Regions from separate parts of the Pseudoalteromonas sp. SiA1 genome, predicted to be linked through region 3. Evidence: predicted binding sites of a transcription regulator. Region 3 holds the regulator's gene; each other region holds the start of a gene.

Region 1 (11,016 bases), 1.1 Mb from region 3:
CTAGCGATCCTAAAAAAGCGGCTTTTTTTATTCTAGGCTGCGCGTTAGGTGGTGCAGTATTTGGCTATACCACTGCAACAGCCGTAGAGCTAATTGTAGGGAAACTTTAACATGCAATTAAACCCTACAACGGTAAAGTCGCTCAGGCACACATTCGATTGGACACAACAACAGCTTGCCGATGCCTGCGATGTAAGCTTGCGAACCATTCAACGAGTAGAAAAAGAAGGTGCAGCCTCAAAAGAAACCACCATGGCCTTATGTGCGGTATTTGAAGTACGCCAAGGTGAGCTTATTAAGCTTGATGAAAACAACCAAAATGATGCCAATAACAGTCCATCTAAAAGTTTTATTGCTGGTTTAGTCATTAGCTCTGTTATTAGTTTTGCTCTTGGTGCAGCCTCAGTACTTTTAGTAAGTAACTAGTATTTACAACCTAAAATATAAAAATGCCCCAATGCTTACTGCACAGGGGCATTTTTTAATACTTAAAAACTTTAATTATTGAAATACTTTATCCACCTTTACTACTTCAATATTTTTTGCAGGAATTGCCAGTTTATAATCAGCAATTACCTTATCTTCAGCCACTAACTCGGCAGGCTTATCGGTGTTATACACCATAGGCGAGGTTTGCATAGTTGCTAAACGTTTTTGCATATCTTCACCATCACCGGTAACAAACACATAGTGAATATTCTCAGTTTGTAGGTTATCTTTAATCACTCGATTTACATCGTCAACAGTCAATGTTTTCAGTTTGCTTGTGACGTAGTTTACAAAACTATCGGTGTTATAAAACTCGCTATCTAGCGCATAACCTAACTGGCGATTTTGACTAGCAACCATTTGTGGCACAAAGTTAATTAAAAAGTTACGTGTGGCTTCAAAATCGGCCTCAGTCATACCATTTTTAATCAACTTATCCAGCTCAAATAATGCGGTACGGGTTGCAAAGTGCGCATCGTTGTTTGAGCGCAGTGGACGCAGCCACACCTGGAATATTTGCTCAGAGCGCCCTAAGTTTGCATCTGGCTTAGTTTGAAACATACCACGAGGGAAGTATTCAATGTAGGCGTAATCACCGTAATTCATGCCACGCGTTTGACGAATACGTTCGTACAAGTAACTGTTAGAACTGCGATGCTCACCAAAGTACGAGCGCACTAACCACAATGCGGTCCAGTCTTCGCTGCTACGAATGGTATCAATAGGGAACCCGAACGACACAGCCGTTGATTGCGCTGACTTTTCAACAATCGTTGCATGATGACCTTTAAGTACTGGCGCATCAGGGATTGTTAAGCGACTTTGCTCACCTTTAGGGAGCGTCGCTAAATCAGTTAACATTTGTGCTTTGAGTTTTTCAGGCACGGCACCAATTAAACCCACAGTAAGTTTAGCTTGTGTAAGTTCAGCATTATAAAACGCTTTAACATCATCAAGGGTCAGCGCTTCTAAGTCAGATAAGTCACCGTAGTTATAGCTTTCATAAGGGTGGCCTTTATAAAGCACACTGTAGAGGACTTCTTTACCCAACTCTTCATCATTAGAGGCTCTTAAACCCGATTTAATGCCATCGATCATTTCTTTTTTCAGACGCTTAAAGTCATCTTCTCTAAAGCCTGGGTTTAGCAGCTGCTCACTCACTAAGGCATACCACTGAGCTGCATTATCTTTATGAATACGCCCTTGGAACGACAGCATTTCTTTATCTATTTGATAACCAAAGCTACCCGCCAGCGGGTACATTGCCTTTTTAATATCTTTGTAACTCATTGAGGTTGAGCCACCTTGCGCCAGCATTGCGGCAGTGAGCGCTGCAACCCCTTTTTTACCCTGCGGATCAGCAGCGGCACCGGTATTAAATAATAAATTAATATCGATTAACGGCGAGCTATTAGTTTTATCCAGCACCTTAAAGATAGGTTTACTCGGTGCTTGCTGATATTTTGCTACCAAGGCATTTAAGTCGCTTTCTTGTTCAAAACCTGGGGCTTTATCAAGTGCCGACATAGTAATTGTGGTGCGAGCATTATCAACAAAGTACTTATTGGCAACGGCTCTAATATCTTCGCTAGTGATATTGTCTGCCGATTTATACAGTTGGTTAATTACCTCAGGATCGCGCTCAAAATGCATATAGCTGGCAAGTGTAGAGGCAATTGCTTGCGACGAATCTAAACCATTTATAAAGCTGTATTTAAGGTTAGACTTTAAATCGCTAAGTTTTTGGCTATCAACCAACTCGGTACGCGCTTTGGCATACGTACGGTTTATAGCATCACGCACTGTGGCTAAATCATCGGCATTTTCAACTTTTACAAATACATGCAGTAACCCTGGATCTTTAGTTTCTGGGTTATAAGTAAACATTTGACTCGCGATTTGCTTTTCAACTACCAGTTCTTGGTAAATATCTGAATTGCTCGAAAAATAAAGCTGCGACAGTAAATCTAATGCGGCTCTGTCTTTTTTCTGAGGCTCCCATGCAGCCCCTTTATACGACACAAGTAACCAATGGCCAGGTAATCCCTCGTTTTGCTCATGCACATATTTTGGCGCTTGCTGAGTTGGCTCTTTTGGAATATCAGCAACATAGTCGCCTTTTTGCCAATTACCCCAGTGTTTTTTAACCATCGCCATGGTCTCTTTTGGATCAACATCACCAACAATCACAAGCGATACATATTCAGGCTTATAAAACTTATCAAAAAATTCTTTACCGTAGGCCATTTGATCTGGCATGGCTTCAATATCTTCAAAAAAGCCCATAGTAGTGTGTTTATAGGTATGTTTATCGAACGCTTCTTGGCGTACCGCACTTAATAATTTACGAATTGGACTGGCGTTATTTTTTAAGTACTCGCCTTTAACGGTAAGCGCTTCGGTTCTAAATTGTTCTTCGGTGTAGCTTAAGTTTTGAAAAATATCAGCTTCAATTTCAAGTACTTTATCAAGATGCTGTTTTGAAAAATTTAAGTGGTAGTTAGTGTAATCGTTAGTTGTGTAGGCGCGGTTATCAACTCCAGAATTTTTTAAAATATCTGAATACACATCTTGCGGAAACTTTTCAGACCCTTTAAACATCATGTGTTCAAAAAAGTGAGCAAAACCAGTTTTACCTGCTTCCACTTCATTACGCGAGCCAACAGATACAGGTATTTGTAGCGATACTACATCTGGGTAATCGGTTTTAACTACCATCACACGTAGGCCGTTATCTAGCTCTTCTATTAGGTAATCTTGTGAAAAAACACGCTCATCTGCTTTATTAACTTGTTCTTGTTGAGCTGCTGTTTGCGTGTTTTGACTTTGCTGCATAGCACAACCTGTTAAGGCCAGCGATACCGCTAGGCTAGTTGCCAATAATTTAAATTTCATTGTTATCCCTTTTTAAATTGAGCAATTTTTAAAACATTTACCAAACTAAGTATGCCGTAAAGTAATTAAATATAAGAGCCCTAAGCCTATTAATTATGTAAACAACTGTGTCAGTTATTAACTATGAAAATAATTCACGTTAGTTGAGAAACTTTCAACAAATAAATCTATCTAGACGTCTAAATGGCTGCTATATTAAATCCATCATCACAAATTAAGCTGGAATGGGGATTATGGCTTTATCACTTCAAGAAAAAATACAGGACACCAACCAAGGTGTTTACCTAATTGGCACAACACCGCCAAAAATTGGGACTGATAAAGCGCAATTAAAAGTCATTGCCGAAAAGTTATTAGGCCGTTTACACGAAATTGAATATGACGGTGTGATTATTTATGACATTCAAGATGAAAGCAGCCGTACAGAGCAAGCGCGTCCATTTGCATTTAAGCAAACAGTTGATCCGCGCGAGTACAGTCAACTCTTACGAGGCTTATCTGATCTTGATGTCATTACTTATAAAAGTGTAGCTCAGCGCGGTGTGAGTGAGTTTAAAACGTGGTTAGATGAAACCAAAAATGACTACGATTTAAAAAACGTGGTGTTAGTGGGCAGCCCATCATCAGCGGGTGATATAAAGCTGAGCTTACCGAATGCCTACAAAACTCTGGCAGAGCAGTCAGAAGACTTCTTTTTAGGTGGCGTAACCATTGCTGAGCGCCATGCCAATAAGCGCAACGAGCACCAACGCTTAATAGAAAAAACGGCACAAGGATGCCAGTTTTTTATCTCTCAAGCCGTTTACAATGCACAAGCAACCATAGATTTAATAACTAGTTATGCGCGCACATGCAAAGCACAAGGCCTGACACCTAATAGGATTATATTAACCTTTACGCCTTGTGGTGGTGAAAAAACCTTGGAGTTTATGCAATGGCTAGGTATCTCAGTACCAGAGGCAACTAAATGGCGCATGCTTGATTCGGAAAATACATTAAGTGAATCGGTGCGTATTTGTCGCGAAAACCTCGACTCAATTTTAAAAAGCTGTGCCCACTTAGGTGTGCCACTGGGTTTAAATATTGAAAGCTTAACCAACCGTAAAGAAGAAATAGACGCATCTATTAACTTATACCGTTTATTAAAAGCAACAATGGAACTCAACCTTGCGGAGAAACTAATAGCTTAATTACGGGGTTCGAGGTTCGAGGTTCGAGGTTCGGGGTTCGGGGTTCGGGGTTCGGGGTTCGGGGTTCGGGGTTCGGGGTTCGGGGTTCGGGGTTCGGGGTTCGGGGTTCGGGGTTCGGGGTTCGGGGTTCGGGGTTCGGGGTTCGGGGTTCGGGGTTCGGGGTTCGGGCAACAATGATAAGCGAAATAAAATAAGCTAGTTCAAGTAGTTATCTTCGTTTATTTTAATAAGTACTAACTTGATCTGTCAGGACTTTATCAAATCTGAATGTCGCATTTTTGCCATGAGCGGATAAAAAGTGAATTTGAAAGCCTGTTTGGTGGCGCCTTCGGCTTAACCAACCTACATTTTGACGTAGGTCGGATAAGTGGCGGAGCCACGCCATCCGACAAAAATAATGAATTTACCAGAAACAATCTAATTTACCACGTTAGCGATATATAACTGCTTTATACTGTAAGTTAAACCACTCTATACCGACTATCGGCTGAGTGCCATGGGCGGTCATTGGTAACGCCCGGCTCACCGAGCAAATTTTTGATGGCGACTTTTGTGCGTCTTTTGCACAAAAGGTGACAGCGGAAATTTGTCCGATGCAGCCGATTGTTAGAGCTGGTATTTGGCATAATAGTTCTTTAGAGTTTCAAACTGGTTTTGAGAAACCTCATCAAGCTCTACGCCTGATACCAGCTCATTGAATTTTTTTAAATCAGGCGCGACTTCAAAACTATGAGTGCCCATGGCCTCACGGGATGTCACTGAAAACCGCTCATTACCGGCGCGTTCGATATTACCAGACAGCTCTGAGACCATATCCCATGCATGAATATTGAGATAACTTGCCTTTGACTTCTCTAGATCTTGCCCATCCAGTCCGATTTTACTTTGTAGCTCGGCAAGCTGATCATAGACATCATGGCTTTTATTGAATGCACCATCTGAAAACCTTCCTGCTTTAGCTAAAGCAAATAGATTTGTTTTAATAAGAGGTTTAGCTACCTCCTTTAGGTTCTCAATTGTGGCATTTGCTTCGTCTACAGCTTCTCTTAATTTTGCTTCGAAGCCAGCCCCTTTAAACTCTGAAAATTTATCTAGATTGGCAAAAGCCAGAAAAACTCCGCTGGCCGCAACCGCTATTCCCATTTCAGCAGCCATCCCCTTAAGGCCAAATAAAAATACGGATACAATTAATACGATAAAGCCGACAATATTCAAAAATATGTTCATTATTCCTCTCGGAGCTTGTAGCTCTAACTTTTAAATAAGGGGCGCAGGCATGTGGGGCATAATGGCGAAGCCGCCCCGCATGTATGCGTCCCAGCCCGCGCAGCGGGCGTACTTAATTTTTTTGTTATGTGCCAGCACACTCTCTACTACCGCCATAACTTTACTGTGCCCAATAAATAAAACGTACCATAAATACAGCAAATAATTGAGCTGACTAACCAAAAGGTTATTGAATTTTGGTGTACCACAGGGTCTGAAGTTAGAAAGGGACCAGCTAAGCCTGCGATACCACGCAACAAATAGATGGCAGTAATTAAAGTTAAACAGGTTTTTAGTAGTGGCAACTTGATGATGATACCTGCACCAGAAAATGCATATAAGCCCCAGCCAGTAAGAAATGAAGCAATTGCTAAAGTTACAATTGTTGGGTACGGGTCGCCCTGAGCTGCGAGTTGAGCCATACGTTGACCAGCACCAAAAAAAAGATACCAATCAGAGCCGCCGAAAATACAACCAATATGAAGTAATGCAGCCAGGATACTTAAACTGCCAGCGATTATTAGTTGATTATTCTTGTGCATTCAAATTCCTTTTGGCACATAACAATTTAATAGTGCGCTCGTCGCGCATATTTCTACCGACTCCACGCTCATTTATCTACTTTATATAGTTTTAACAAATTACCTAAGGTATTACTATCACTAAGTTTTCTAAAACTTTAAAGAAAAGTTAAATAGAACAATATGCGCGCATCGCTCATTTTCATGAATATATGCGCAAAGAACAGTTTAACAAATCAATTAACGACGATATTTAGCCAATATCAATGACCGCTTCTCGCTCTTAGCTGCCTGTTAGGTGAAGCCCTAAGCTTTTATTTACGTCTTCTATTTGGCGCTCTTTGCCCTGTAATACGTTTTTTATCGCGATCTTTACGCGCTTTGTTAGTGTTTTTGCGGTTATCTTTAGGCGGCTTATTTAAGTCGGGCTCATAGCCTTCAAGCCATTGTGGTGTTAAGCGGGTATCAAGCAGTACTTCAATTTCTTCAAGCAGCCATTGCTCATCTAAGCTCACTAGCGACATAGCAAGGCCTTGCTCGCCAGCTCGTCCTGTACGGCCAATACGGTGTACATAATCTTCAGCTATGTATGGTAATTCAAAGTTAATTACATATTTAAGTGCCGGTATTTCTAAACCGCGCGCTGCTACATCGGTGGCCACTAGAACACGTGTACTGCCTTCTTTGAAGTTATGAAGAGCGCGGTCGCGAGCACCTTGTGATTTATCACCATGAATAGATTCGGTTTTTAAACCATCTTTACACATTTCTTTGGCAAGCTTATCGGCCATTTGTTTTGTGCGGGTGAATATAAGCACTTGGCGCCAGTTTTTCATGCCAATCATGTGCGATACCAGCTCGCGCTTTCTGTCTTCATCAACTGCGTAAATAACTTGTTCAACCTCTACAGCAGCAGAGTTGCGCTTATCGACTTCAATAAGCTCAGGGTCTTTGAGCAATTTTTTACTTAGCTCAAAAACACTGTCATCAAAGGTCGCGGAAAACAGTAAGGTTTGACGATCGCCTGGGATATGACGCAGTATTCGTCTAATTTCGTCAATAAAACCCATATCCAGCATACGGTCTGCTTCATCAAATACCAAAGAGTCCACGCTTGAAAGCACCACACTGCCCTTCACTATATGATCAAGTAAGCGCCCTGGCGTTGCCACTATTACTTGTGCTGTTTTAAGTGCTTTGATTTGTGGACCAATACTTGCGCCACCATAAGCAAGTGCACCTTTTATATCTGTACCTTGTGCGTATTTTTCAAAGCTTGCAAATACTTGCTGAGCAAGCTCCCTAGTGGGCGTTAAAATAACCACACGGGCAATGCCTGGTTCGTCTTTTTTAGCGGTATTTAAAAGCTTATGTAATAGCGGCAAAACAAAAGCGGCTGTTTTACCGGTGCCAGTTTGAGCGCTGCCCATCACGTCTTTGCCCGCTAAAATTGGCGGTATCGTTTTGTGCTGAATGGCGGTAGGCGTAGTGTAATTATTTTGCTCTATTGCCGTTAATAGTAACGGGTCTAGGGCTAGTGATGAGAACGATGTGGCAGACATAAGCTTGGCTTTAAAATAACAAAGAACGCTATTATACCTGAGCTTTAGTAATAAAAAAGGCGCTAAATAGCGCCTAAGTAAAATGAAGTGTTTAAGCCGGTTTTAATGTGGCTTTACGCTCATTATAAAATGCAATTAAATCATCTACGGTGCTTTGACAGTATTCACGAATACCCGATACCACCATGTGTTTTTCACCAAAACCCACCTTTTCGCCGTTTTCTAATAAATTAAAGCGCAAGGTTATTTTGCCGCGTTTACCAGCGTATTCAAAGCTTGGCTCTGCAAACTCAAGGGTCGGTGATTTAATATCAATATTATTAAGATTAATGATCATTGATTCATAAATAATCATAGGCCGCGCAGGGTTTATCATTACCTCTTGCTTGCCCATTAAAGGAATAATCACATGCGGGAACGCAGCACCTGAGAACTCAACATAATTTTTTATTAAACTGTTTGTAAGTGTTGGGCATTTACTGGTTTTACCGTCGCGTTTAACCTTTAAAATTACTTTTTCGCCATGGTTTACATCAAACTCTTCTCCAGGTTGTTCTGGAAAATTTAGCTTGGTATTTTCATCAACCATACCGGCAAAGGTAAACTCCATTCGCTCACTAATGCCATAGCGGTCTAACACTAGAGAAAAAAGTAAGTCTCCTGGTGCGCAAAACTTTTTAGCGTCTTTATCATGAAGCGGGTTGTAGTCGTCGGCTACACATTTAGCAAAGCGACAACCTTGCTCACGAGAAATTGAAACATAATCAGCATGCTGCTGATAGTAAGGACTTAACATAGTGTGTTCACTGCTTAAACTGCTTATAACCTAGCTATACTACCAGAAAAAAAATCTTGAGAGGTCGAATCTGTTTAATAAAGGCGAAAAATGATAATTTGCAACTCGCTAATTAACTAAGTAAATTAGGCAAATACGAGTTTAAGGGATTAACTAATGAAGTATTTTTGTTTATTAATATGCGCGGTTTCATTATTAACTGGCTGTAATAACATTACTTACACAACCAATATCGACGACGAGGTTTTATCAGAACACGTTTCAAGCCACACTAAAAAACGTGGTCTAGAGCAATTTTACAGTGTTCAGGACGCTCTCGATAGAGGTGCAAGCCCTCTTGGTGGAATAAAAGGCGAAAGCTGCGATGTATCAGACGATACGCGAACATCCTCAATTAGCTATAACCGTTTGAAATCACAAGCTATAGAATCCCTTAAAAACGATGTGCTTTATTTAGGTGGCAATGCATTTACACTGGAGCAATGCCAATCAGTATCCCGCTACAATTGTGATTTAGCCGTTACCTGTACCGGACAAGCCTATAATTATTAATAGCTCAAAATTATCTAATTGAGACTATAACGCTATGTGATTCGTTTTCTCTCATTTCCTCTATCAAACAACAAGCAGTATTTGCCAATGACTTTTTACTTTTTAGCTGCCGCTATTTTATGTGTTTTCCCGCAGTGTAAACTCTCTGTATTTCGCCAACCATTATGGCAATACTTATTGCTGCTAAGTGTTATTAGCGCCTATTATCAAGAATATATAAATTTAAACGCGGTTGCTGTTATAGCTGTTTATGTGGGATTGTTTCACTTTACGCTATTGGCAACCTCAGCGTTAAAACGTAATGTTCTAACGTCTTTATTTATAACAGCCTCACTCGGGTTGGCCATACATTGGTTTGCGGGTTTTAATAACCTGCCTATTGTTGTTAATGAACAAATCACCAGTAACGCAATTGCATTTACCTTGTATGCTAATTTTGATAAAGCATTAGCGGGTTTAATGCTGGCCGCTTATGTTTTTGAAAAAAATAAAACGGCAAAGCCAGTAACTATCGGCTACCCTGCTTTAATCATAATTATCACTATTTTAGCGGCGCTCATAACTGCTTTAACGTTAAACCTTGTTGAATTTGCGCCAAAAGTACCTGAATTTTGGTTGTTATTTATAGCTATCAACCTACTTTTTACCTGCGTTGCAGAAGAGGCATTATTTAGGGGAGTGATACAAACTAAGCTTTCAAAACTAATAACCCCGAGCAGGTTTGCACTGCTCGCACCGGCTATCAGTACTTGTGTATTTTCACTGGCACACTTTTCAGCGGGTACTCATTATATGCTCGTGGCGGCCGTTGCAGGTTTTGGTTATGGCTATATTTACTATAAAACTAGCCGATTAGAATGGGCCATTTTATGTCATTGGCTCGTTAACGTGTTTCATTTTTTCTTATTTACTTACCCTATGCTGGCAACTCCATCTTAGAATTACAGGCACAAAAAAGCCGCTTAAATTAAGCGGCTTTTGAATCTGTATACGCGATTACGCACTTGGGTAATCACGGTATGCGCGCTCTATCTTTTTAGCCTGCTTTTTAGAAATACCTAAATGGGCAAGCGCGACACGTAAACGTGCACGCGATAGGTCAGACCCTAAAATCTCCATTGCATCTAATACCGAAGTTGATGATGTTTTGCCGGTAATAGCCACAAATATAGGCTCTAAGAAATCTTTAATTTTAAGCTCGTGGAAGGTGGCTACTTCTTTTGCAATTGCAAAAATAGCAGGCTTTTCAAAGCTACGTAAGCCTTCTAGCTGCCATACAAAAAATTGTAATGCTTGGCGAATAACATCTTCGTCAGCTTTACCGGCTGTTAATAGCGCTGGGTCGTAGGTCGGGATGCCGCCTACAAAGTGCCCTGCTAAATCAACCATGTCAGAGAGCGTATTTATACGCGTTTTAGCTTCTGGTAATACTTTAGCCAGCATGTCACCATTAAATTTCCAGTCAACAAAACGCTGCATTAGCTCTGCATCAGTTAGGTTTTCGCGGATCCACATACCGTTTAACCAGCTTAACTTGTCTACGTCGAATACTGGGCCACCAAGTGATACACGCTTCATGTCAAAGTGCTCAATCATCTCATTAAGGGTGAACTTTTCACGCTCATCAGGCATTGACCAACCCATACGGCCTAAGTAGTTAAGTACCGCTTCTGGTAAGTAACCCATTTCTTTATAGTAATTAATAGACGTTGGGTTTTTACGCTTAGACAGTTTTGATTTATCTG
Region 2 (11,016 bases), 1.1 Mb from region 3:
TTAAAAACGAGCAAGACATAAGCCTAATCGAAAAGCTCGCGTTTATGAGCCGTCGCTAATATGTTGGTACAGTTTTTTTTCACGCTACGCAAATACCGCTTACCCGTGAGTCTGCGCGAACTGCTCGATTTAATAAACGCTTTAAAACAAGGCGTTGTATTTGCTGATGTAGACGCCTTTTATCATTTAGCGCGCACTATTATGGTAAAAGACGAAACCCATTTTGACCGTTTCGATAAAGCTTTCAGCGATTACTTTAGCGGTATTGCCGACTTAGACCTGCTCGAGAGCTTAAAACAGCAGCACAACTTACCTGAAGATTGGTTGCGTAAAGAGTTTGAAAAGCACCTAAGCGATGAAGAAAAAGCTCAACTAAAAGCCATGGGCGGGCTAGACGAGCTGATGAAAACTCTTAAAGAGCGTTTAGAAGAACAGCAAAAACGCCACGCTGGCGGCAATAAGTGGGTAGGTACCGGCGGCACCTCGCCTTTTGGGGCACACGGCTATAACCCTGAGGGCATACGCATTGGTCAAGACGGCAACCGCAATCGCCAAGCGGTAAAAGTGTGGGATAAGCGCGAATACCGTAACCTCGATTCTGACCGCGAAATTGGCTCACGCACTATAAAGCTGGCCCTTAAAAAACTACGCAAATTTGCCCGCACTGGCGCAAGCGACACCCTTGATTTAAACGAAACCATACGCGCGACCGCCAAACAAGGTGGCATGCTGGATGTAAAAATGGCACCCGAGCGCCACAACGCCGTAAAAGTATTGATGCTGTTTGATATTGGCGGCTCAATGGATGACTACATTCATACCTGTGAAGAATTATTTAGCGCCGCCCACAGCGAGTTCAAACATTTAGAGTTTTACTACTTTCATAACTGTTTATACGAACATGTTTGGCAAGATAACCAACGCCGCCACTCAAACGTTATTGACACCATGACGCTGATCAACAAGTTTACCAGCGACTACAAAGTTATATTTGTCGGTGATGCCACTATGGGCCCGTATGAAATTGCCTATCCTGGCGGCTCAGTAGAACATTGGAATGAAGAACCCGGCAGCGCGTGGCTGGCACGAATCACTAATCACTTTGATAAAGTCGCGTGGCTCAACCCACAACCGGTTGAACACTGGCCGTATTATCAATCAATTGATTTTATAAAGCAGCTGATGAACAACCGCATGTACCCGCTGAGTTTAGATGGAATAAGTAGCGCGATAAAAGAGCTGAGTTAAATATTAATTTACGACAGCTCAGCAGCAGAGCTTCGGGCGTGAACCTATAACTTTGTTGGGTGGCGCCTTCGGCTTAACCAACCTACCTTTTGACGTAGGTCGGATAAGTGGCGAAGCCGCGCCATCCGACAAAATGATGGATGTACCAGAAACAATCCGATGCACCGCGTTAATTGTATGCAAGCCAAACTCCTCTCATACTTGTGGTTATTTAGAAATAGTAGTTTCTTTTATGGTCGTAATTTTTAAGTTATCTTTAACTCTTTAAACTCTTCATATATTTTAAAGACTTCACCTATTATTGAATTACGTTTAGCTCCTAGGAGCTTTGGCATCCTATGAAATAGTGATCCTCTTCGTTTGTAATCCAAGCCAGGGTAGTGCGATATAAACTCGTTTTTATTATTAACTAAGTAATCACACTTTATTTCTGAGCTACTCATTTTTGTAACTGTATTTATATAAAAATCAGCTCTCAACTCGTAATTAAGAATTGCGTCCCTTAACTCTTCTAAAATACAAATTAAACGTTTAGTTTTAGTGCCTAGTAATATTTCTAAGTATGTACTCATAGAAAAAATATTAGCTGACTCTGCACTTAGCTGATGGTATCGGATAGAAACTTCTTCTTCAAACAGCTTTAATTTATTCTCAAGCTCTTGGATTTCATGGATTACTCCGGGTCTTTTTAAATCATCTTTAACTTTACGATCCAACTTAGCAAATAGTAAATAAGCCTCATCGGCCATCTCAAGAACAAAATTAGGCAAAGATTGTACCTGTGTACTGAAAAACTCTCTAAACTCTTTAACACCTTGATTATGCCTAAATAATATAAATTCTCTTACAGCAACAAGAGCAGCTATAACTGTAGCCATTCCACCAGAAAAGCTTCCAAAGTTTGCTAAAATATTACTGGACTCTCCCTTTGCTGATAAAATTATAAATAAGCCGTATAAAAGAATTGCTATTGAAAGCCACAGAGCAAACCAAAAAAAGTAATGTATATAAAATCGACCTACTTTTACTTTTAGACGCTTGAACATTTAACATTTCCCTTAGATGCAATCTTAGTAACATAACATGATCTCGGTTCCACTTCATGAAGCTAAAGTGTCAAATATTGACTTCATACATCATAATTTTTGACTATCGACTTCACGAACTGAACCGCCATACAGATAATATATACGTCCTATGACTATGAAACCTTACTTTCTCGTTCATTTTTACTCAAAGCGCTTTACTCATAAACAAGCTATATGGATCTAGCTCATAATTCCCAAACGGTTCACACTCTTTAAAACAAAATTGGGCGTAGAGCTTTTGTGCGGGCAAAAATGCCTCTGCTGTTCCAGTTTCTAAACTTAGCTTTTTGTAACCTCGCAGTGTTGCCTGCTCAATAATATGCGTAAGTAGCTTAGCCGCTATGCCTTGGCGCAAATAGTTACTTGATGTACGCATTGATTTAATTTCGCCATGAGTTGTATTAAGCGCTTTTAATGCACCTACACCCGCTAAATTACAATCAATCCATAAGCTATAAAATGTTATGTTGGGGTGAGTGAGTTTACTCACATCAAGTGCATGTACGCTCTCAACAGGTGAGTGCTTTAGCATATCGTTATGATGCGTTTTTAATAGTTTTATGACGTGTGGGTTTGAAAGCTCGCCTGTTCTTATTTCCATTTACAACTCATTTTTCCGTGTATTAATATTTAATATAAAGCGCTAATAACTTTATATTTAACTCATCATCAGTAAAAGCGATAACACTACCGAGTGGTTTCGAGTGTTCTAAGTCCCCTATTCGCATTTCAAACTTTTGATTATCAAAACTATCAATAAAAATATGTACTTCTTTATCCTCACCATAAAATGATGCGAAGTTGTCTGTAATGACCATATTAAATATCATAGTTTCCACCTTGTAGATTAAACATAAAATAATGATTACCTAGGACAATTTAAAGTTACAAGGTTTATAACGAAGGATTGCTATAAATTTTAAAATATTGATAAAAAATATTCTTTCTCGAAACTCCTTTAAGTGAAGAAATAAGAGGAAATAAGAACTCCTTGCTATCTAGTATTTCTATTTTCCATTTAGTATCGCCAATAAAATGAAAAGTTAACGTGTTCGAGTTTTGAATATTATAATTTCGAAAAGATCCCGTTGAATACATGCTACCAATCGTAGCTGAATCAATAATATCAAGGCGCTCATTCAAAAGATGGATATGAAGCATATCCTCGTAAGGAGTGTCATCCGTCATAAAGACAAGGTATTTACAACCGGCTTTAATGCAAAGCTCCAAATAAGTACCATCAACAACTTTATCTGTTTGCGTATTATTTAAAAAGATAAAGCTCTGTTCTGGAGACTTAGGGATTGTCTTAAATACTTGGCTTTCAAGTATGATCATCTTTTTCACCTAGCTATTACTTTTGACAGGCAAATTCTCGCCCACCGTAGGCTATCGTGGTCCACACTAGTCGGTATTTATGCAGAGGTTGTTTGATTTGCACCTTTCACCTCGAACCTCGAAAATAAAATCACATCAACTTCCACACTACAAACGCCACAGCAAAACCAACCAAGTACACTAAACCTAACCACGTTAAGCTACGCAAAAGTAGACTGTGTTTAATCGCGGGCTCTGAGCGCACTAGGCTGAAGTTAAGCCATGCAAAAACAGGGGTGGTTACAAAAGCAAGTGTCATTGCAAAGGTAAGCATAGGGCCAAGGGCTGATTTAAAAAATAAAATAACCGCCATACCGGCCAATGCTTGCAGTATAAGCCACGTATTTAAGCTGTGTTTAGATTGCTTAAAACCAAGTAATTTGTGTGATTCGTTAAGTGTGCGGGCGTAACCGTCAAGTACGGTGAGTGTGGTGCCAAACATACACAAAAACGCGATAGCTGATACCAAAGGCCTTGCCCACTCGCCTATTGTTGATGCGTACATATCAATCAGCTGTTTAGCAAACGCCACGCCGCCTAGCTCTATATTTGTACTCTGCCCGTATTGCACTAACGCGCCTAAACTAAAAAATACCAGCGCAAGCCCTGCGGTTAACCAATAACCTAAATTAAAGTCGAATAAACCTTGGCTTTTAGTCACACTTTGCTGAGTTTGTTTTTCTTTAAGCCATAAAGAGCTCAGTGCCGATATTTCAATAGGCGCTGGCATCCAGCCCATTAAGGCAACCATAAAGCCTAACATGGCAAGTTCATACGGTGAGGGGCCAACGTAGTTTACAGGCGCTACTGGGCCGTTATTTATAGCAATAACTAATGCGGTTATGGTTGCTATAGTAAGTAGCCCCATAATAGCTTTTGCTACGTTATCGAGCGCTTTAAAGTGCCCTAGTAATAATATAATTAAACACACAGCCAATATTAACCAGCACAATAAGGTAACAGGGATACTAATAGGTAATGCGTAGTGTAATAAGCTCGCCGTAAGCAGCAATACGCCCGCAGTATTTACCACAGCGGCGATAATATTCAGGGCAATAAAACTGTAAAAATACCCAGGCCCTTGGTTTTTATACCCTTCTACTAAACTATTTTTGGTGGCGAGTGTGTATTCCATACCAAAACGAAAAAACGGGTACTTTAAAACGTTAACCACCACAATAAGCCAAAATAGCTGCCAGCCAAATAATGCGCCTGCTTGAGTAGAGGCCACCAAGTGTGAGCCACCAATGGCAGCGGTTGCCATTAAAATACCTGGGCCGAGCGCCCCTAACCGAGACTTCCATGTGTTTTGTGTGTACTGCATTAACTTCTCAAATTTGGTGTGTTATGTGCTTTTATTATTAATTTTTATCATTAATAAACTGTGTGAATGCATAACTTACCTAATTTACAGGCAATAAAAAAGAGCCCTTAGGCTCTTTTTAAAATAACACGCTGTTAGTTATTAATTTAAATCCATCTCTTGGATGATTTCATGTGCTATTTCTGGTGTGGTACTTACAGGCTTTTCATGTAAGTTCGCTTTTATTTGCCCTTTACGATGCTTTAGTGCGGCATCGAGTTTTTTAGCTGCGCTGGAAATAGCAGGATACATAACTTCGTTTTCCCCTTTTACCGATATACGCGCACCTTCATAATTTGTGCTAATTTCTGCTTGGAACTTATGATGCTCTTTTGAAAGAATAATATCTAGAGATATCAATGATGGAAAATGGCTCGCGACTTTTGAGAACTTTTCGTTAATGTGTTCTTTAATAGAATCAGTAACGTCAACATGGTGACCAGAAAGATTAATTTTCATAGGGTATCCTTTTATTTGTTACCTCATAGTTAGTATTGGGGGCTAAACGAATTAACACAAGAGAAAAAATGAAAATTACGCAATTATTTATTACCCCACCTGATTTAGATCATTCATTTAGCATTAAGTATGCAAAAAGCCGCTTTGAAGCGGCCTTTAGAGGTGTTGATAATTTAATCAACCAACAAATTAATCGGTGTATGAACAACAATAATCTGCAAAATCACTTACTTTTACATGAAAGCTCACATTAGCATCAACATTAAATGACTCGCCCGCATTAAATGTTTTCCACTCGCTTTCACCAGGTAGTAATACATCCCACTGCCCTGCTAACAACTCCATGCACTCTTTTTGGTTAGTATTAAACTCAAATTCACCGGGTTGCATAAAACCCAAGGTTTTTGCTTCACCGTTACCTAAAAGCACAGTACGGCTTGATACTTTGCCATCAAAGTACACATTGGCTTTTTTAACCACACTAACGTTATCGAACTTTGGCATGTTAACTCCTGTTGTTAATTTATAATTTTGTTACCCCCACAGTGCCTGATACATAAAAACCTTGCAAGTTAAGTGCTGTGAAAATTACTCATCTAAAATCCAAAAGGTTAAAAAAGAACGACTTTATAGAGAGATATGCTTCGAGCAACGGGCTACGAGTTTCGAACAGTACTTTTAGTGATTTATGGACAAAGAGAACTAAAAGACGCTGCGCTTTAGAGAAGTGATCAAACAACTATTTTTTATAATTTGGGTTTTGTATTACCTCATTTTCTTCTCATTCGCTTCTCTTTGTCCAAATTAATTTTTAATGATTTGTGCACAAAGAGGGCGATGAGACACTACGCTTTAGAGAAGTGATAAAAGTACAACTCATAAAAAAGCCCGCCCTGTTTACACAGCGCGGGCTTTTAAAACACTAAAGTAATTAATTAAAACAATGCGTTTGCTTTGTTAACTACATTTTCTACCGTAAAGCCGAAGAACTCAAATAGCTCGTTTGCCGGTGCCGACTCACCAAAGGTGGTCATACCAACTACTGCGCCATTTAGGCCTACATACTTGTACCAGTAATCAGCAATACCGGCTTCAATCGCTACGCGACGCGAAACGCTTGCTGGTAATACGCTTTCTTTGTACTCAGGCGATTGATCTTCAAACGCATCGGTACACGGCATAGATACAACACGTACCTTTTTACCCTGTGCACGTAGCTCTTTCGCAGAGTCTTGCGCTAGCTGTACTTCAGAACCCGTTGCAATCAAAATAAGCTCTGGGTTGCCGTCACAACTTAGGATATAACCACCCTTTTTAACATCGCTTAATTGCTGGGCATCACGAGCTTGTTGCTCTAAGCCTTGGCGAGTAAAGATTAAAGATGTAGGACCGTCTTTACGTTCAATAGCTTGTTGCCATGCAATTGCTGACTCAACTTGGTCACATGGGCGCCAGTTGTATAGGTTAGGCGTTAAACGCATGCTGGCAATTTGCTCAACTGGTTGGTGAGTTGGACCATCTTCACCTAAACCGATTGAATCGTGCGTGTATACAAAAATGCTTGGTTGCTTCATTAATGCAGCCATACGTACCGCGTTGCGTGCGTATTCCATAAACATTAAGAACGTTGCGCCGTAAGGAATAAAGCCTTTATGCAGTGCAATACCGTTCATAATGGCCGACATACCAAACTCACGTACACCGTAGTAAATGTAGTTACCACTTGCATCATCAGCAGTTAAGCCTTTAGAGCCATCCCAAATTGTTAAGTTTGAACCCGCTAAATCGGCAGAGCCACCCATAAATTCAGGTAGTAACGGGCCAAACGCATTTAATGCATTTTGCGACGCTTTACGTGATGCTGGGTTTGCTGGGTTTGCTTGCAGCTCTTCAATGTACGCTTGTGATTTTTCAGCCCAGTCAGCTGGTAATTCTGAATGTGTACGGCGTTTGTATTCTGCTGCTAGCTCTGGGTATGCTTTTTCGTATGCGGCAAATTTTTCGTCCCAGCTTGCTTCAAGCTGTTGGCCTTTTTCTTTGTTATCCCACTGTGCATAAATATCTTCAGGGATTTCAAATGCATCGCCCGTCCAACCTAAAAACTCGCGAGACGCTTTAATTTCGTCATCACCTAGCGGTGCACCGTGACAATCGTGGCTACCTGATTTATTAGGTGAGCCGTAACCAATAATAGTTTTACAACAAATTAGTGTTGGCTTATCAGTCACGCTTTTAGCTTCTGCAATTGCTGCACTTACTGCATCGCTATCATGGCCATCAACGTCACTAATTACATGCCAGCCGTATGCTTTAAAACGTGCTGGGGTATCATCACTAAACCAACCTTCAACTTCACCGTCGATTGAAATGCCGTTGTCATCCCAAAATGCCACTAACTTGCCTAGGCCTAATGTCCCGGCTAGTGAGCATGCTTCATGAGAAATGCCTTCCATTAAACAGCCATCACCCATAAACGCATACGTGTGGTGATCAACAATGTCGTGGCCTTCACGGTTAAACTGCGCTGCTAATGCTTTTTCAGCAATCGCCATACCTACCGCATTTGTGATCCCTTGACCTAATGGGCCCGTAGTGGTCTCAATTCCTGGCGCGTATCCATATTCTGGATGGCCTGGTGTTTTAGAATGCATTTGGCGGAAGTTTTTAATTTCGTCCAGTGGCAAGTCATAACCACTTAAATGCAGTAGAGAATAAATTAGCATTGAACCGTGACCATTTGAGAGTATAAATCGATCTCGGTCAGCCCACTCTGGATTTGTTGGGTTATGTTTTAGATAATCGCGCCATAATACTTCTGCGATATCAGCCATGCCCATAGGGGCTCCAGGGTGACCAGATTTGGCCTTTTGTACTGCGTCCATTGACAAGACGCGAATAGCATTTGCAAGTTCTTTGCGAGATGGCATGAATTCTCCTACCTTTATATGTATTTGCGCGGGTATTTATTTATCCCCATTCTTACTTATTGTGGGGGCTGTGTGCAATTAAAAACCCATAAAAATAGGGCATTATGAATATTTTTTAAGAACCATTTACTATTAGATATTTTATTTAGACGTCTAGGCGTAAAAAAACTATGCAAGTTCATTTGTTTTAGATAAAATACGCGCCTTAATTTTTTAGCGCTAATACCGACGTTTGTGAAGCGCAATATTTGTGAGCATAATTACAATGGCAAAACATTTATTTACTTCTGAATCTGTTTCTGAAGGTCATCCGGATAAAATCGCCGATCAAATTTCTGATGCGGTACTTGATGCTATCCTAGAGCAAGACTCTCATGCCCGTGTAGCGTGTGAAACTTACGTTAAAACCGGTATGGTTATGGTTGGTGGTGAAATCACGACTAGCGCATGGGTTGATATCGAAGAAATTACACGTAAAACAGTACGTGAAATTGGTTACACACATTCAGACATGGGCTTTGATGCCGATTCGTGTGCAATTTTAAACACGATTGGTAAACAGTCTCCTGACATTAACCAAGGTGTTGACCGTACAAGCCCTGAAGAGCAAGGCGCTGGCGACCAAGGCCTAATGTTTGGTTACGCATGTAACGAAACAGAAGTATTAATGCCTGCTCCAATTACTTATTCTCACCGTTTAGTACAACGCCAAGCACAAGTACGTAAGAGCGGCGAGCTTAACTGGTTGCGTCCAGATGCAAAATCACAGGTTACGTTTGCATACGAAAATGGCAAGCCTGTAGGCATTGATGCCGTTGTACTTTCTACTCAGCACAGCGAAGATGTATCGCAAAGTGATTTAGTAGAAGCGGTAATGGAAACTATCATTAAGCCAGTACTTCCTGCTGAGCTTATTACTAGTGCCACTAAATTCTTTATTAACCCAACTGGTCGTTTTGTAATTGGTGGACCAATGGGTGACTGTGGTTTAACTGGTCGTAAAATCATTGTAGATACTTACGGTGGCATGGCTCGTCACGGTGGTGGTGCTTTCTCTGGTAAAGATCCATCAAAAGTTGACCGCTCAGCGGCTTATGCTGCACGTTATGTTGCTAAAAACATTGTTGCTGCTGGCCTTGCTGACAAGTGTGAACTTCAGGTGTCTTATGCTATTGGTGTTGCAGAGCCAACATCTATCAGTGTTGAAACATTTGGCACAGGTAAATTAGAAGAAGCGCGTTTAATCGAACTTATTCGTGAACACTTTGACTTACGCCCTTACGGCCTAATTCAAATGCTTGATCTTGAGCGCCCTATTTATCTTCCAACAGCGGCTTACGGCCACTTTGGCCGTGATGAATTCCCATGGGAACGCACAGATAAAGCAGACGTACTTCGCGCAGCAGCTGGCCTGTAAGCCACCTAGCTAATATTAAAACGGCCCTTTTTAGGGCCGTTTTGCTATGTGTATTAAGTTAGTCATAAAACAGTCTCGAACTGTTTAACATTTTAGGTATATACTCTGCTTATACAATAAAGCGTGTTAGGGATAAAAAATGGCCGACAATTTTCGTGTTATATTTGTAGGACTTGCAGAAGGCGCAGACAGCCAAGCAGTGACCAATGCACTGACAGAAAAACTAAAAACCTCACCTGAAAAGGTGGCGGCATTTTTTAATGGCAAGCCGCTGTTTGCTCCTAGCAACAAAGAGAAAGCCCTTAAGCAAGCTAAGTTACTTTCAACGCTGGGGATCAAAAGCAAACTTCAGCAAACAGCCCCTACACAAGCTACTTCTCAAAAAGCGCACGACAGCCAGCGAGATCAGCGCTTATTTGATGCCCTAGATTACATTACTAGTAGCTTAATTCGTCTTGAAGAGAAACTTGAGGATCTTGAGCAACGTCTCCCCGAGGTTGAGTTATCACTGCCTGATGAAAATGACGAACCATGGCAAGATGACGATTTAATGCTAGATGAGCCACTCTCTACAACACCCAAAAAACGCAGTAACCTTGTTTTATATTCACTGATTGCCACAGTTGTAATATTACTTATTGTGCTTGCTGTGTACTTATTATTTCCTAATTTATTCTCTTTTTAATCATGGTTTAGTTATTTAATGAGCAATAATCGCGCACAAATAAGACTCGATATTCGTAAAGCACGGAATAATCTATCAAAAAACCAGCAAGAAATAGCGGCCCACTCGCTTAAATTGAATTTTATTCAATATATAAAAAGCCAAAAAACAGCTAAAAAAAAACATATCGCCATTTATTTAAGCAATGATGGCGAATTAGATACCTCATTGTTAATTAATGAATTATGGAGCATTGAACAGCATGTTTACTTACCTGTAATTCACCCTTTCAACGGGGCTAATTTACTATTTCAACGATATGAAAAAAACTCACCCATGAGAGCAAACCGCTATGGTATCTTGGAGCCTAAGCTGAACTGCTCTCAAATATGCCCATTGCCAGCGCTTGATTATCTACTTATGCCACTTGTTGCATTTGATAAATTTGGTAATCGCCTTGGAATGGGGGGTGG
Region 3 (11,016 bases):
ATGGCCCAATTCGCATTCGTCGTGCTTTAGCCCAATCTAAGAATGTAATTTCCGTACGTTTATTAAGGGGCGTTGGACTGCAAAGAACAGCCGATCATTTATTAAAATTTGGTTTTGACGATAAAGATATAAATCGTAGTGAGTCACTGGCATTAGGCAGTGCATCCATTACGCCGCTTGAATTAGCTCGTGGGATGAGTGCTTTTGCTAATGGCGGTCACCTAATTGAGCCGTACTTTATTTCACAAATCCAAGATGCAATGGGTAATACGTTATTTAAAACCAATCCCACCATTATTTGTGATGATGAAACGACAACACCTAGCTCGCTAATGCTAGGTGAGCAAGTAGCACCAAATTGTGCGCCGCAGATCATCTCTAAACAAAATGCATTTTTAATTGCCAGCGCAATGAATAGTGCTATTTGGGGTGGCGGTAGCTGGTCACATAAAACCGGTTGGAGTGGAACAGGCTGGCGTGCACAAGCGCTAAAACGTCGCGATCTTTCTGGTAAAACAGGCACGACTAATGATTCTGTAGATACTTGGTTTAGTGGCTTTAACCGCGATGTGATGACATCAGTTTGGGTTGGCTTTGATAACCCAGGTAATACACTGGGACGCTCAACCTACAATAACAACTTAGGAAGTGGTCAAATATCAGGTGCTGAGTCAGGCGCAAAAACAGCTCAGCCTGCATGGGTTGATTTTATGCGCGCCGCACTGGATGGTAAACCTGCTGCGCCCATCGAACCACCTGAAGGCTTAGTTTCTATTCGTATTGATTTAGAAACCGGATTATTAAGTCATAAAAACGATTACACCAGCCGTTTTGAATACTTTGAAAAAGGCACCGCTCCTACCAAATATGTGTTATCACAACCAAATGATATATTTGAAGAAAACACTAAAACTGAAGAAGAGCTATTTTAAATATAGCGAACAGTAAAAAGGCCGCAAATTAGCGGCCTTTTTGATGATCTAACTAATATTTTGTACCAACCAGTATAAGTCAGAGTGAACGCCAGCAGCAGTCACTTCTTTACCCGCACCGGGGCCTTGTATCACTAATGCGTTTTGGTTATACCACTGGGTATTAATCACAAAAATATTATCGCCAGGGGTCAAATTCGCAACCGCTTCGCTTTTTGGTACATAGGTAATCCCTACCTTAGCGTTTAGCGTGTTGTTTTCAAACTCTAATAACCCAGTGTAGCACAGTGCAGCATTTTGTTGCTGAGCCGCTTGCGCATGCTGCTCAATAAATGCATCTAAACGAGCCTTATTATCAATAAAGTCATTCCAGCTGCCTGCACTTAACTCATCGGGCATCAAAGCGGATAAAGAAATGTCATCAAGTTCCAATTCAATACCTAATTCACGCGCTAAAATAAGCAACTTACGTTGCATATCTCGTCCAGATAAGTCTTCTCGAGGATCCGGCTCTGTGAACCCCAAAGCTTGCGCTTCTAGAACTAAATCTGAAAACGCTTTACTGCCATCATACATACTGCATAACCATGACAGCGTGCCTGAAAACACGCCTTCTATTCGCGTTATTTTATCGCCACTATTTTGTAAATCAGCCAAGGCAAAATTAATCGGTAGTCCGGCCCCTACACTTGCATTATAACGCCAATGTAAGCCACGTTGAGCAAGGCTTTCACGTAGTGTTTGATACCACGAAAGCGACGCGGTTCCCGCGTATTTATTAGCACTAATTAGATGGCAGTTTAATTCAGCTAACTTACTATAAAGCTGACTAAAATGTTCACTGGCGGTAATGTCGATCACTATTTTATGTTCATACTCAAGAGTATCTATGTATGACAATAAATCGGCTTGTCTATAGGAGCTTGCATGGTTTTCCCATTGAAGTTGCCAGCTTTCACAGACTAATCCATTAGCATTCACCAGCATCCGCTCTGAGCGTAAAAGCGCTACTAACTTGACGTTAAAATCAGTTGATAAGCGTGCTAGTTGAGCAGGTAATTGGCGCATAAACTCAGCACCTACATTACCAAGTCCTGCAATAATTAAAGCTATTTCTTGTGCTTTATTAATGAGCTTGTCATGTAACAGGCTCAGCACATCACTTTCAAGTACTTGATCGGTTAATAGTAACGTATATCCCTCACCGTAATGGGTAAACCGAGGCTGGATAGATTGTGTTTGTAATAAGGCTTCACTTTGCTTACCAAGCGGCGCTACCTCTTGATCAGGTGCAATAATCGCCACCCCATTTAAGTTTGACTCACTAATATTGGCGCGGCCAGCAAAATAATTAGCCACCTGATGTGTCGCTGACGCAGGGACTAGTAAGTAGATTTCGCCTTCGTGTTCAAAGTGATGCAAACTATGCTGAATAAGTTGGCTAACATGTGCTACTTCGCCTTCACTCAGATCATCAACAATGAGTAAATCCACATTATTTACTGTGGTTAAAAAGCGTTTTTGTTTACTCATTCCTAGTTTAACTATTTCGGTATGACTGCCTTGAGGATCGTAACTACTGCGAACAACTAATTCTATATCGGTATCTTTTAATGGCGATAATGTTTTAGCGTGTAATACTGGATTACCTAACCTCGCTAATAAATTAGCTTGATCACGGCACACTCGCGCATACTTAACCGCATTAGCAACCTTACGCGGATCAGTACTAAAAACACCTTGAGTGTCAGTCCAAATAGAGACTTTTTTAGCATTGCAATACCGCGCTAATAAAGTGGCACTGTAATCACTGCCATTTCGCCCTAAGGTCACTGTTTCACCATGTAAATCAGCCGCAATAAACCCCGTAACTACATTAATTTTACTCGTCTGTATGGCTTTTAAGCACTGCTGCTGATTATTAGCATGCTGCAGCTGTCCGGCATCTAACGTAAATAACTGCCTAGCGTCATGGGCACAAGCGCTAACGTTAAGCTGTTCTAAGTAAGCGCTTAGTAACCTTGCAGACCACAATTCACCATGTGCTAATAACGCAGCTTCAGCTAATGTTCCTTGCTTAGCCTGCTTGGTAATAATACTGAGCTCAGTTTCAAGTAAATCAAGCGCATGGTGCTTAGCGTTAGCTATTAATAATTGCTCAATCAGAGCTATTTGATGGTTACTCAATAGCAATACAATATCAGCAATAGCTTGAGTGTCTTGCTGTTGATAGCTTTGCCACAGTTTAACTAAGGTATCGGTGGTTTTACCGGCAGCCGATACCACCACACAATCCCCAGCTTGAGCATGAGTTAAAATAATATTTGCGACACTTTTAAAGCGATCCGCTGAGCTTAAACTCGAACCACCAAATTTATGAACCTGATTTACCATATTAATACCGACTCGCATTTATGTTTTGTATTTTGAAGATTGGTATGCACTACCATAACGCCGGATGCGCCGCGTTTAACTTTGCTGAACCAAATGATTCACTAGCACCACTTTTTGCCGATAGGCCGGGATCGGCTTGTCCTGGGCGCACCAAATTAAATACCCTGTCTAAGTCAGCGAGTAAATCATTTACATCTTCAATACCCACCGAAATACGAATAAGCGTGTCGCCTACTCCGGCTTCTGCACGCGCGGTTGCGTCCATGCCGGCGTGGGTCATAGTCGCAGGGTGACAAATTAAACTTTCTACTCCACCTAATGATTCCGCTAAGCTAAATTCATTTAAGCGCGTTAAAAACGCTGCAGCATCGTTTATATCGCCTTTTATATCAAAGCTAACCATAGCACCAAAGCCAAGCTGCTGCGCCTTAGCTAGCGCATGTTGAGGGTGTGATTCAAGACCTGGGTAGTAAACTTGGGCAACAAACTGGGAGCGTTCTAAATACTGTGCAATGGCGAGTGCACTTTCTTGGTGTTGCCTTAAACGCACGTTTAAAGTACGTAAGCCTCTGAGCGTTAAATAGCTATCAAATGGCGCGCCGGTGATGCCAATGTTATTTGCCCACCACGCTAACTCTTCACCTAACTCAGCAGTCGCTGCGATAACCGCGCCACCAACAACGTCTGAATGGCCATTGATATATTTTGTGGTTGAGTGCACCACAATATCAGCGCCAAACTTAATCGGGTTTTGTAATGCTGGCGATAAAAATGTGTTGTCGGCGGCAACCAGTGCACCACACTGTTTAGCTGTATCAGTTACCGCTTTAATATCTGTTAAGCGTAAAATAGGATTGCTAGGTGTTTCAATCCAAATCAGCTTAGGTTTAATAGCAAGGATGCGTGTCAAACTGTCGCTTTTGGTAAAATCGACCACTTCTAGTTTTAATAAGCCGCGCTTTTCTAGCGAAGTAAATAAGCGATAGCTGCCACCATAACAGTCATGAGGGATCACTAACGTATCGTCACTATTAAGTAATTGTGTTGTTAGGTGAACGGCTGCCATGCCTGTTGCGGTAATAATGCCTTTAGCGCCACCTTCAAGCTCCGTGAGCGCCTCAGCCAAAATGTCACGATTAGGGTTACCACTGCGGCCATAATCATATTGACGCTTTGTATCAAAGTCAGCAAATGAGTAAGTTGTTGATAAATAAAGCGGTGGAACAACCGCACCATGCTGTTTGTCGGCTTCTATTCCACTACGAACAGCAATTGTTGCCTTATTTTTTTCACTCATTTTCGCTACCTTTACTAATTTGGATGTTTAGACGTCTAAAAGGTAGCGCATGCAATTTAAGATGTCAAAACATTTAAATGTCTAGATAGCTAAATAACTAGTATTTGACTATCTTTTTTAAACCGATAGAATTTCACGCATATTTACACGCTTTGATGCTGTGTGAGCAATTTATAATCTGAGGCAACGATACATCTTATGGCTAAATGGAATGGTGAATATATTCACCCATACGCAGAACACGGGAAAAAATCCGAACAAGTAAAGAAGATCACCGTTTCGATCCCGCTAAATGTATTAAAAGTATTAACTGATGAACGTACTCGTCGTCAAATAAACAACTTACGTCATGCAACAAATAGCGAGCTTTTATGCGAAGCGTTTTTGCATGCGTTTACCGGGCAACCGCTGCCTAATGATGATGATTTGCGTAAAGATAACGCAGAAAAAGTACCTGAAGAAGTGAAGAAAATAATGCAAGAAATGGGACTAGAAGTGCCTATTTTAAATGAAGACTAGAAGGGTCTTTATACAAAAAAACCTCAGCAAATGCTGAGGTTTTTTTTGCGCTAATTTATACTTAACAATTACGCCATGTAGTTTTCTGGCATATCAATTTGTGCAACGCCAGAGTCTACCGCCGCCTGCGCAACCGCTTTAGCTATACGTGGTAACAAACGTGGATCCATTGGTTTTGGTATAATATATTTAGCACCAAACTCTAATTTGTCGATGCCTGCGGCAGTAAGCACTTCAGTCGGTACGGGCTCTTTAGCAATACTACGAATTGCTTCTACAGCAGCAATTTTCATCTCGTCGTTTATTTCACTGGCACGTACATCTAACGCACCACGGAAAATAAACGGAAAACACAATACGTTATTAACTTGATTCGGATAATCAGAGCGACCTGTAGCCATAATTAAATCGTTACGTGCAGCGTGTGCTAATTGCGGATCGATTTCAGGATCGGGGTTTGAACAAGCAAATACCACGGGTCTATCAGCCATTAATTTTAAATCTTCAGGGGCTAATAAATTAGGGCCCGATACACCCACAAACACATCGGCATCTTCAATTACATCTTGTAAAGTACGTTTATCGGTATTGTTTGCAAATAATTGCTTATATTCATTCAAGTCATCACGACGCGTATGAATAACTCCTTTGCGATCTAACATATAAATATGTTCACGCAACGCGCCACATTTAATTAAAAGCTCCATACAGGCAACAGCTGCAGCGCCGGCACCTAAACATACAATAATTGCATCTTCAATTGCTTTGCCCTGTACTTCCAGCGCGTTTAGCATACCCGCAGCCGTTACAATAGCCGTACCATGCTGATCATCATGAAAAACAGGAATGCTACAACGCTCTATAAGCGCTTTTTCTATTTCAAAACACTCGGGCGCTTTAATATCTTCTAAATTAATTCCACCAAAAGTGTCGGCAATATTAGCCACCGTGTTAATAAAGTCTTCGGTAGTACGGTGCTTAACTTCAATATCTATAGAGTCTAACCCTGCAAAACGCTTAAATAGTAGCGCTTTACCTTCCATAACGGGTTTTGAAGCCAGTGGACCTAAATTACCTAAGCCTAAAATTGCGGTGCCGTTAGTAATAACCGCAACCATATTTCCTTTACCAGTATATTTGTAGGCATTTGCTGGATCAGCGGCAATTTCACGAACAGGTTCTGCGACACCGGGGCTGTATGCGAGCGCGAGGTCTTTAACCGTCTCAGCGGGCTTGGTCAGCTCAATACTGATTTTACCTGGAACGGGATGGGCATGGTAATGTAGTGCTTGTTCACGAAAATCTGACATAACGCGATTATATCCTGCAATTTAAGTTAAAGTGAGAGGTAGTTTTAATCTACGATACCTTTATTATTTTTAAATTCCAAGCAATATCAGGTCTATCCTGTTATATGCTAGAACTGTTAATTTTAAGTGATTTATCAGCAACTTCCCTAGATTATCCTGACATTTTTAAAATATAAATTCGTCATAAAAATGAAAAACACAGGTACTTTTTGCCCTTGTTCTATTTTTATAAAGCGTATTTTTTAGTCTTAAATTAAAATAGTGAAATACCGAATTTTATTTAACTTTAAACACAAATAACCTCACGTTACCTGCATTTGAGTACCATCTTTAAAGTTTAACAAATAAAAATATAGAGAATATTGGCTGTTTTGTCTGCAAATGTTTATGCATACTCAGAATAAGAACAGGAAATAGTTATGCAAAAAAAATAAATACAAAATTGCTAAGAAAGCAGGTAGGAAAGTAAATTTTGGCCACAAAAAAAGCACCCTAAGGTGCTTTTTTTACATAGAAACAAAAAATTATTTTTTGCTGCTAAGTGCACCGAAGCGCTTGTTGAAGCGATCAACACGGCCGCCAGTGTCTAAAATCTTTTGCTTACCAGTGTAAAACGGGTGACACGCAGAACATACGTCTAAGTGAATGTCTTTACACAGAGTAGAACGAGTTTCGAATTTGTTTCCGCATGAACAAGTTGCAGAAATTACTTCGTACTTAGGGTGAATACCTTCTTTCATAGGAACCTCTAGTTAAGGCCGCATCGCTCTCCAAACCCGAAGTCTGGCACCATACGTCGTTAAAACAAATTTATTGGTCGCGAATTTTATCCAACAACCCGCACGCACACAAGCTTTAATTACCCTTTTTGCTAAAAAGTCGGCAAACACCTATTCATTACTGATTTGTCGGTAGGCTTTTAATGCTATTTTTAGTACATTAAACCATTACGTTAATTGGTTGAGTTGTTATGCGTTTTGCTGAAGTTGCAATAAAAGTCCCCTTGCCTCGCACCTTTGATTATAAAGTGGATGAGCAATTAGTACCGCTGACTCAATTACAGCCTGGTATGCGCGTGTTAGTCCCTTTTGGCAATCAACGTAAAGTAGCGGTTATTCTTAGCTTAAAAGCGGAAACAGCAGTCCCCGAAGGCAAAATAAAATCTATTATTGAAGTTATTGACGACTCACCGGTGTTATCTGCGCAGCATTTAGAGCTACTGAAATTTACAGCGCGTTATTATTGCTATCCACTCGGTGAAACTATTCATATTGCATTGCCCAGTGCACTGCGCCAAGGTGAGTGCCCTGATAAAACCAGTATAAACATGGTGACATTAAGCGAAAAGGGGGCACTTTTACCGTCTTTAAAAGCTAAAACACAGCTTAATTTGCTTAAGCAATTATCAGCATCCGGTAAATCATCATTAACCGAACTCAAAGCCCTCGGGTTTAATAAAAAAACCATTGATACCCTTTTAGATAAAGAGCTAATAATTCAAACCATTGAGCACGATAATCAATGGCAACATACCTCGCCAACGGTTGGCAGCAAGCCTCGTTTGAATAAAGAGCAAGCTATTGTCTGCACTGCAATTAATCAAAGTACGGGGTTTAATAGCTTTTTGCTAGAAGGTGTCACTGGCAGCGGAAAAACCGAAGTTTACCTGCAATGCCTAGAAGAAGTATTAAAACGTGGCGAACAGGCGTTAGTGCTCGTTCCTGAAATCGGGCTAACGCCTCAAACGGTCAATCGTTTTAGACGTCGCTTTCCTGACACCCCTATTATGCTATGGCACTCGGCATTAACCGATAACGAACGTCTACAAACATGGCGTTTTTGCGAAAAAGGCAGTTGTGCCATTGTTATAGGCACCCGTTCGAGTATTTTTCTGCCATTTTTAAAGCTTGGGATGATTGTGGTTGATGAGGAGCATGATGCCTCATTTAAACAACAAGACACTTTACGCTACCATGCCCGTGATTTAGCTGCGTATCGTGCCTATCAGCATCAAATTCCACTTATTTTGGGTAGCGCTACGCCAGCACTAGAAACACTGCATAAAGCTATTAATAACAAATACCAGTTGCTTACATTAAGTGAGCGCGCACAAACCGCCACCGATAATCAGTTTAAGCTGCTCGACATGAAAGGTCAGCCTGATCGAGCCGGTATTGCACATGCCAGTCTTGCAATAATGCGCCAGCACCTGAATAGGGGAAAGCAGGTGATGGTATTTTTAAATCGCCGTGGGTTTTCTCCTACCTTGATTTGTCATGAATGTGGTTGGTTGAGTGAATGTAACCGCTGCAGCACCAGTGCGACTTTTCATAAGGCAATAGGCCAAATGATTTGCCACCATTGTGGCGATCAATATCATGTACCACATCAATGCCCTGACTGTGGTAGTACGCAAATCTTTCCTAACGGCAAAGGCACCGAGCAAATAGAAGAGTTTTTAAGTAGTGAATTTGCAGACACCCCGATCAGCCGTATCGACCGTGACTCAACTCGGCGTAAAGGTAGCCTTGAAAAAGCACTGGATGAAATAAACCAAGGCGGCGCACGTATTTTAGTTGGTACGCAAATGCTGGCAAAAGGCCACCATTTTGCTGATGTTAGCCTAGTACTTATTTTAGATGTCGATAGTGGTTTGTATTCGTGTGACTTTAGGGCTACTGAGCATTTAGCACAATTAGTAACTCAAGTTGCAGGACGCGCGGGACGTTCTGGCGAACCCGGTGAAGTATTATTACAAACGCACTTTCCTGAGCACCCGCTATTACAAGACTTAGTTAATAATGGCTATCAAGATTTTGCCCGCTTTGCACTCACTGAGCGAAGTGATGCACAGTTGCCACCTATTACGAGTATGGCAATTGTTCGCGCACAAGGGCATAACATAAAGCAAGTCGTCGACTTTCTAACGGATTTGGTTCCTGTCAATGGGGTATCTGGTATACAATTGCTCGGACCGATCCCCGCGCCTTTAGAAAAAATTGCGGGAATGTATCGTTTTCAATTACATATTCAAGCGCAAGATCGACGCATACTACATCAGTATCTCGCGCAAATGGTTGATTATCTCAGCACTAGCAAACTTGCACAAAAAGTTCGCTGGAGTTTAGACGTAGACCCTACAGACATGATTTAGGTAAGGCCACATATAACACCATGGCACAGCACGATTATATTAATAAAAAACCAAAAAATAGAAAAAACACTAAACAAGAGCCGGCTAAAAAACCCTTCCCGTTTTTGTTAATCATTATTGCCTTGTTACTAATCGGTGGTTTTGCATACGGACTCTGGTTTGTTAAAAACAATGCCGATCCAGAGCTTGTTGAAAAGCAAGCAAATCCAACACCCGAAAAACAAGTAGAAATAGCTAAACCGCGGCCACCTAAATTTATTAAAGAAATTAAAGAGCATGAGATTCAGGTTGAAGTAAAAGAACTTGAACAAAAAGGCCCTTATGTCATGCAATGTGGTTCATTTAGAACCCATCAGCAAGCTGAAACCTTAAAAGCTAAAATAGCGTTTGCAGGATTAATTTCAGAAATCAAAAAAACCACAGGCAGCAATGGTATTTGGTACAAAGTGCGTTTAGGGCCTTATGAAACCAAGCGTCATGCAGAAAGTGACAAGAACAAACTTAAACGAATTAATATTGTCGGCTGCGGAATTTGGGGCTGGACTTGATTTTAAACCATTCACCCATATAACCTCTTCATAATCGTTTTTTACGCGCTGCCTCTTGCAGCGCGATGATGAGGAATAACATGACTACAATCGTAAGTGTACGCCGTGATGACAAAGTTGTTATTGGTGGTGACGGCCAAGTATCTCTTGGTAACACAGTAATGAAGGGCAATGCCCGAAAAGTTCGACGCCTTTATAATGGCAAAGTTATCGCTGGGTTTGCTGGCGGCACTGCTGATGCCTTTACTCTTTTCGAACGTTTTGAAAGCAAACTAGAAATGCACCAAGGTAACCTCACTAAAGCTGCTGTAGAAATGGCTAAAGATTGGCGTAGCGATCGTGCCCTTCGTAAACTTGAAGCTTTACTTGCTGTTGCTGATGAAACAGCTTCGCTAATTATCACCGGCAACGGTGACGTGGTGCAACCAGAAAACGACCTAATCGCAATTGGCAGCGGCGGTAACTTTGCGCAATCAGCTGCAACCGCCTTATTAGAAAATACCGACTTAAGTGCTCGTGAAATTGTAGAGAAAAGTCTAACAATTGCTGGCAACATCTGTGTATTTACGAATAACTTCCAAACTATCGAAGAATTGTAATAGGAACTCGCTATGTCTGATATGACCCCAAGAGAAATTGTTCATGAGCTAGACCAACATATTATTGGCCAAGCTAAAGCGAAAAAAGCGGTTGCTATTGCCCTTCGTAATCGCTGGCGCCGTATGCAGTTAAACGAAGACTTACGCGCAGAAGTAACGCCAAAAAATATCTTAATGATTGGCCCTACGGGTGTAGGTAAAACTGAGATTGCTCGTCGTTTAGCAAAGCTTGCCAACGCACCTTTTATTAAAGTTGAAGCCAC

The links. The regulator MetJ, encoded in region 3, represses methionine synthesis genes. The targets are predictions, from matches to a motif close to TAGACGTCTAGACGTCTA.
Region 1: a site for MetJ is predicted at 3,557-3,574, ahead of KK487_RS12040 (methylenetetrahydrofolate reductase). Genes of this name have one in related genera too.
Region 2: a site for MetJ is predicted at 8,609-8,626, ahead of metK (methionine adenosyltransferase). Genes of this name have one in related genera too.

The regions. Positions count from the first base shown of each region.
Region 1 is NZ_CP076084.1:2,586,576-2,597,591, forward strand. Features, by position in the region: gene KK487_RS12025 (hypothetical protein) at 1-110, shown strand, start outside; gene KK487_RS12030 (helix-turn-helix transcriptional regulator) at 112-426, shown strand; gene KK487_RS12035 (M16 family metallopeptidase) at 502-3,384, opposite strand; gene KK487_RS12040 (methylenetetrahydrofolate reductase) at 3,618-4,574, shown strand; gene KK487_RS12045 (hypothetical protein) at 5,181-5,801, opposite strand; gene KK487_RS12050 (hypothetical protein) at 5,948-6,382, opposite strand; gene KK487_RS12055 (DEAD/DEAH box helicase) at 6,676-7,923, opposite strand; gene KK487_RS12060 (DUF3581 domain-containing protein) at 8,015-8,719, opposite strand; gene KK487_RS12065 (hypothetical protein) at 8,876-9,271, shown strand; gene KK487_RS12070 (CPBP family intramembrane glutamic endopeptidase) at 9,359-10,210, shown strand; gene gltX (glutamate--tRNA ligase) at 10,268-11,016, opposite strand, start outside.
Region 2 is NZ_CP076084.1:2,550,272-2,561,287, forward strand. Features, by position in the region: gene KK487_RS11860 (AAA family ATPase) at 1-59, shown strand, start outside; gene KK487_RS11865 (vWA domain-containing protein) at 61-1,248, shown strand; gene KK487_RS11870 (hypothetical protein) at 1,494-2,294, opposite strand; gene KK487_RS11875 (GNAT family N-acetyltransferase) at 2,482-2,937, opposite strand; gene KK487_RS11880 (hypothetical protein) at 2,960-3,166, opposite strand; gene KK487_RS11885 (hypothetical protein) at 3,231-3,674, opposite strand; gene KK487_RS11890 (NRAMP family divalent metal transporter) at 3,805-5,037, opposite strand; gene hpf (ribosome hibernation-promoting factor, HPF/YfiA family) at 5,179-5,535, opposite strand; gene ppnP (pyrimidine/purine nucleoside phosphorylase) at 5,725-6,039, opposite strand; gene tkt (transketolase) at 6,471-8,462, opposite strand; gene metK (methionine adenosyltransferase) at 8,728-9,879, shown strand; gene KK487_RS11915 (hypothetical protein) at 10,019-10,564, shown strand; gene KK487_RS11920 (5-formyltetrahydrofolate cyclo-ligase) at 10,583-11,016, shown strand, end outside.
Region 3 is NZ_CP076084.1:324,976-335,991, reverse strand. Features, by position in the region: gene KK487_RS01520 (penicillin-binding protein 1A) at 1-932, shown strand, start outside; gene metL (bifunctional aspartate kinase/homoserine dehydrogenase II) at 981-3,326, opposite strand; gene metB (cystathionine gamma-synthase) at 3,376-4,623, opposite strand; gene metJ (met regulon transcriptional regulator MetJ) at 4,822-5,142, shown strand; gene KK487_RS01500 (malic enzyme-like NAD(P)-binding protein) at 5,211-6,452, opposite strand; gene rpmE (50S ribosomal protein L31) at 6,977-7,192, opposite strand; gene priA (primosomal protein N') at 7,423-9,606, shown strand; gene KK487_RS01485 (SPOR domain-containing protein) at 9,627-10,154, shown strand; gene hslV (ATP-dependent protease subunit HslV) at 10,235-10,753, shown strand; gene hslU (ATP-dependent protease ATPase subunit HslU) at 10,766-11,016, shown strand, end outside.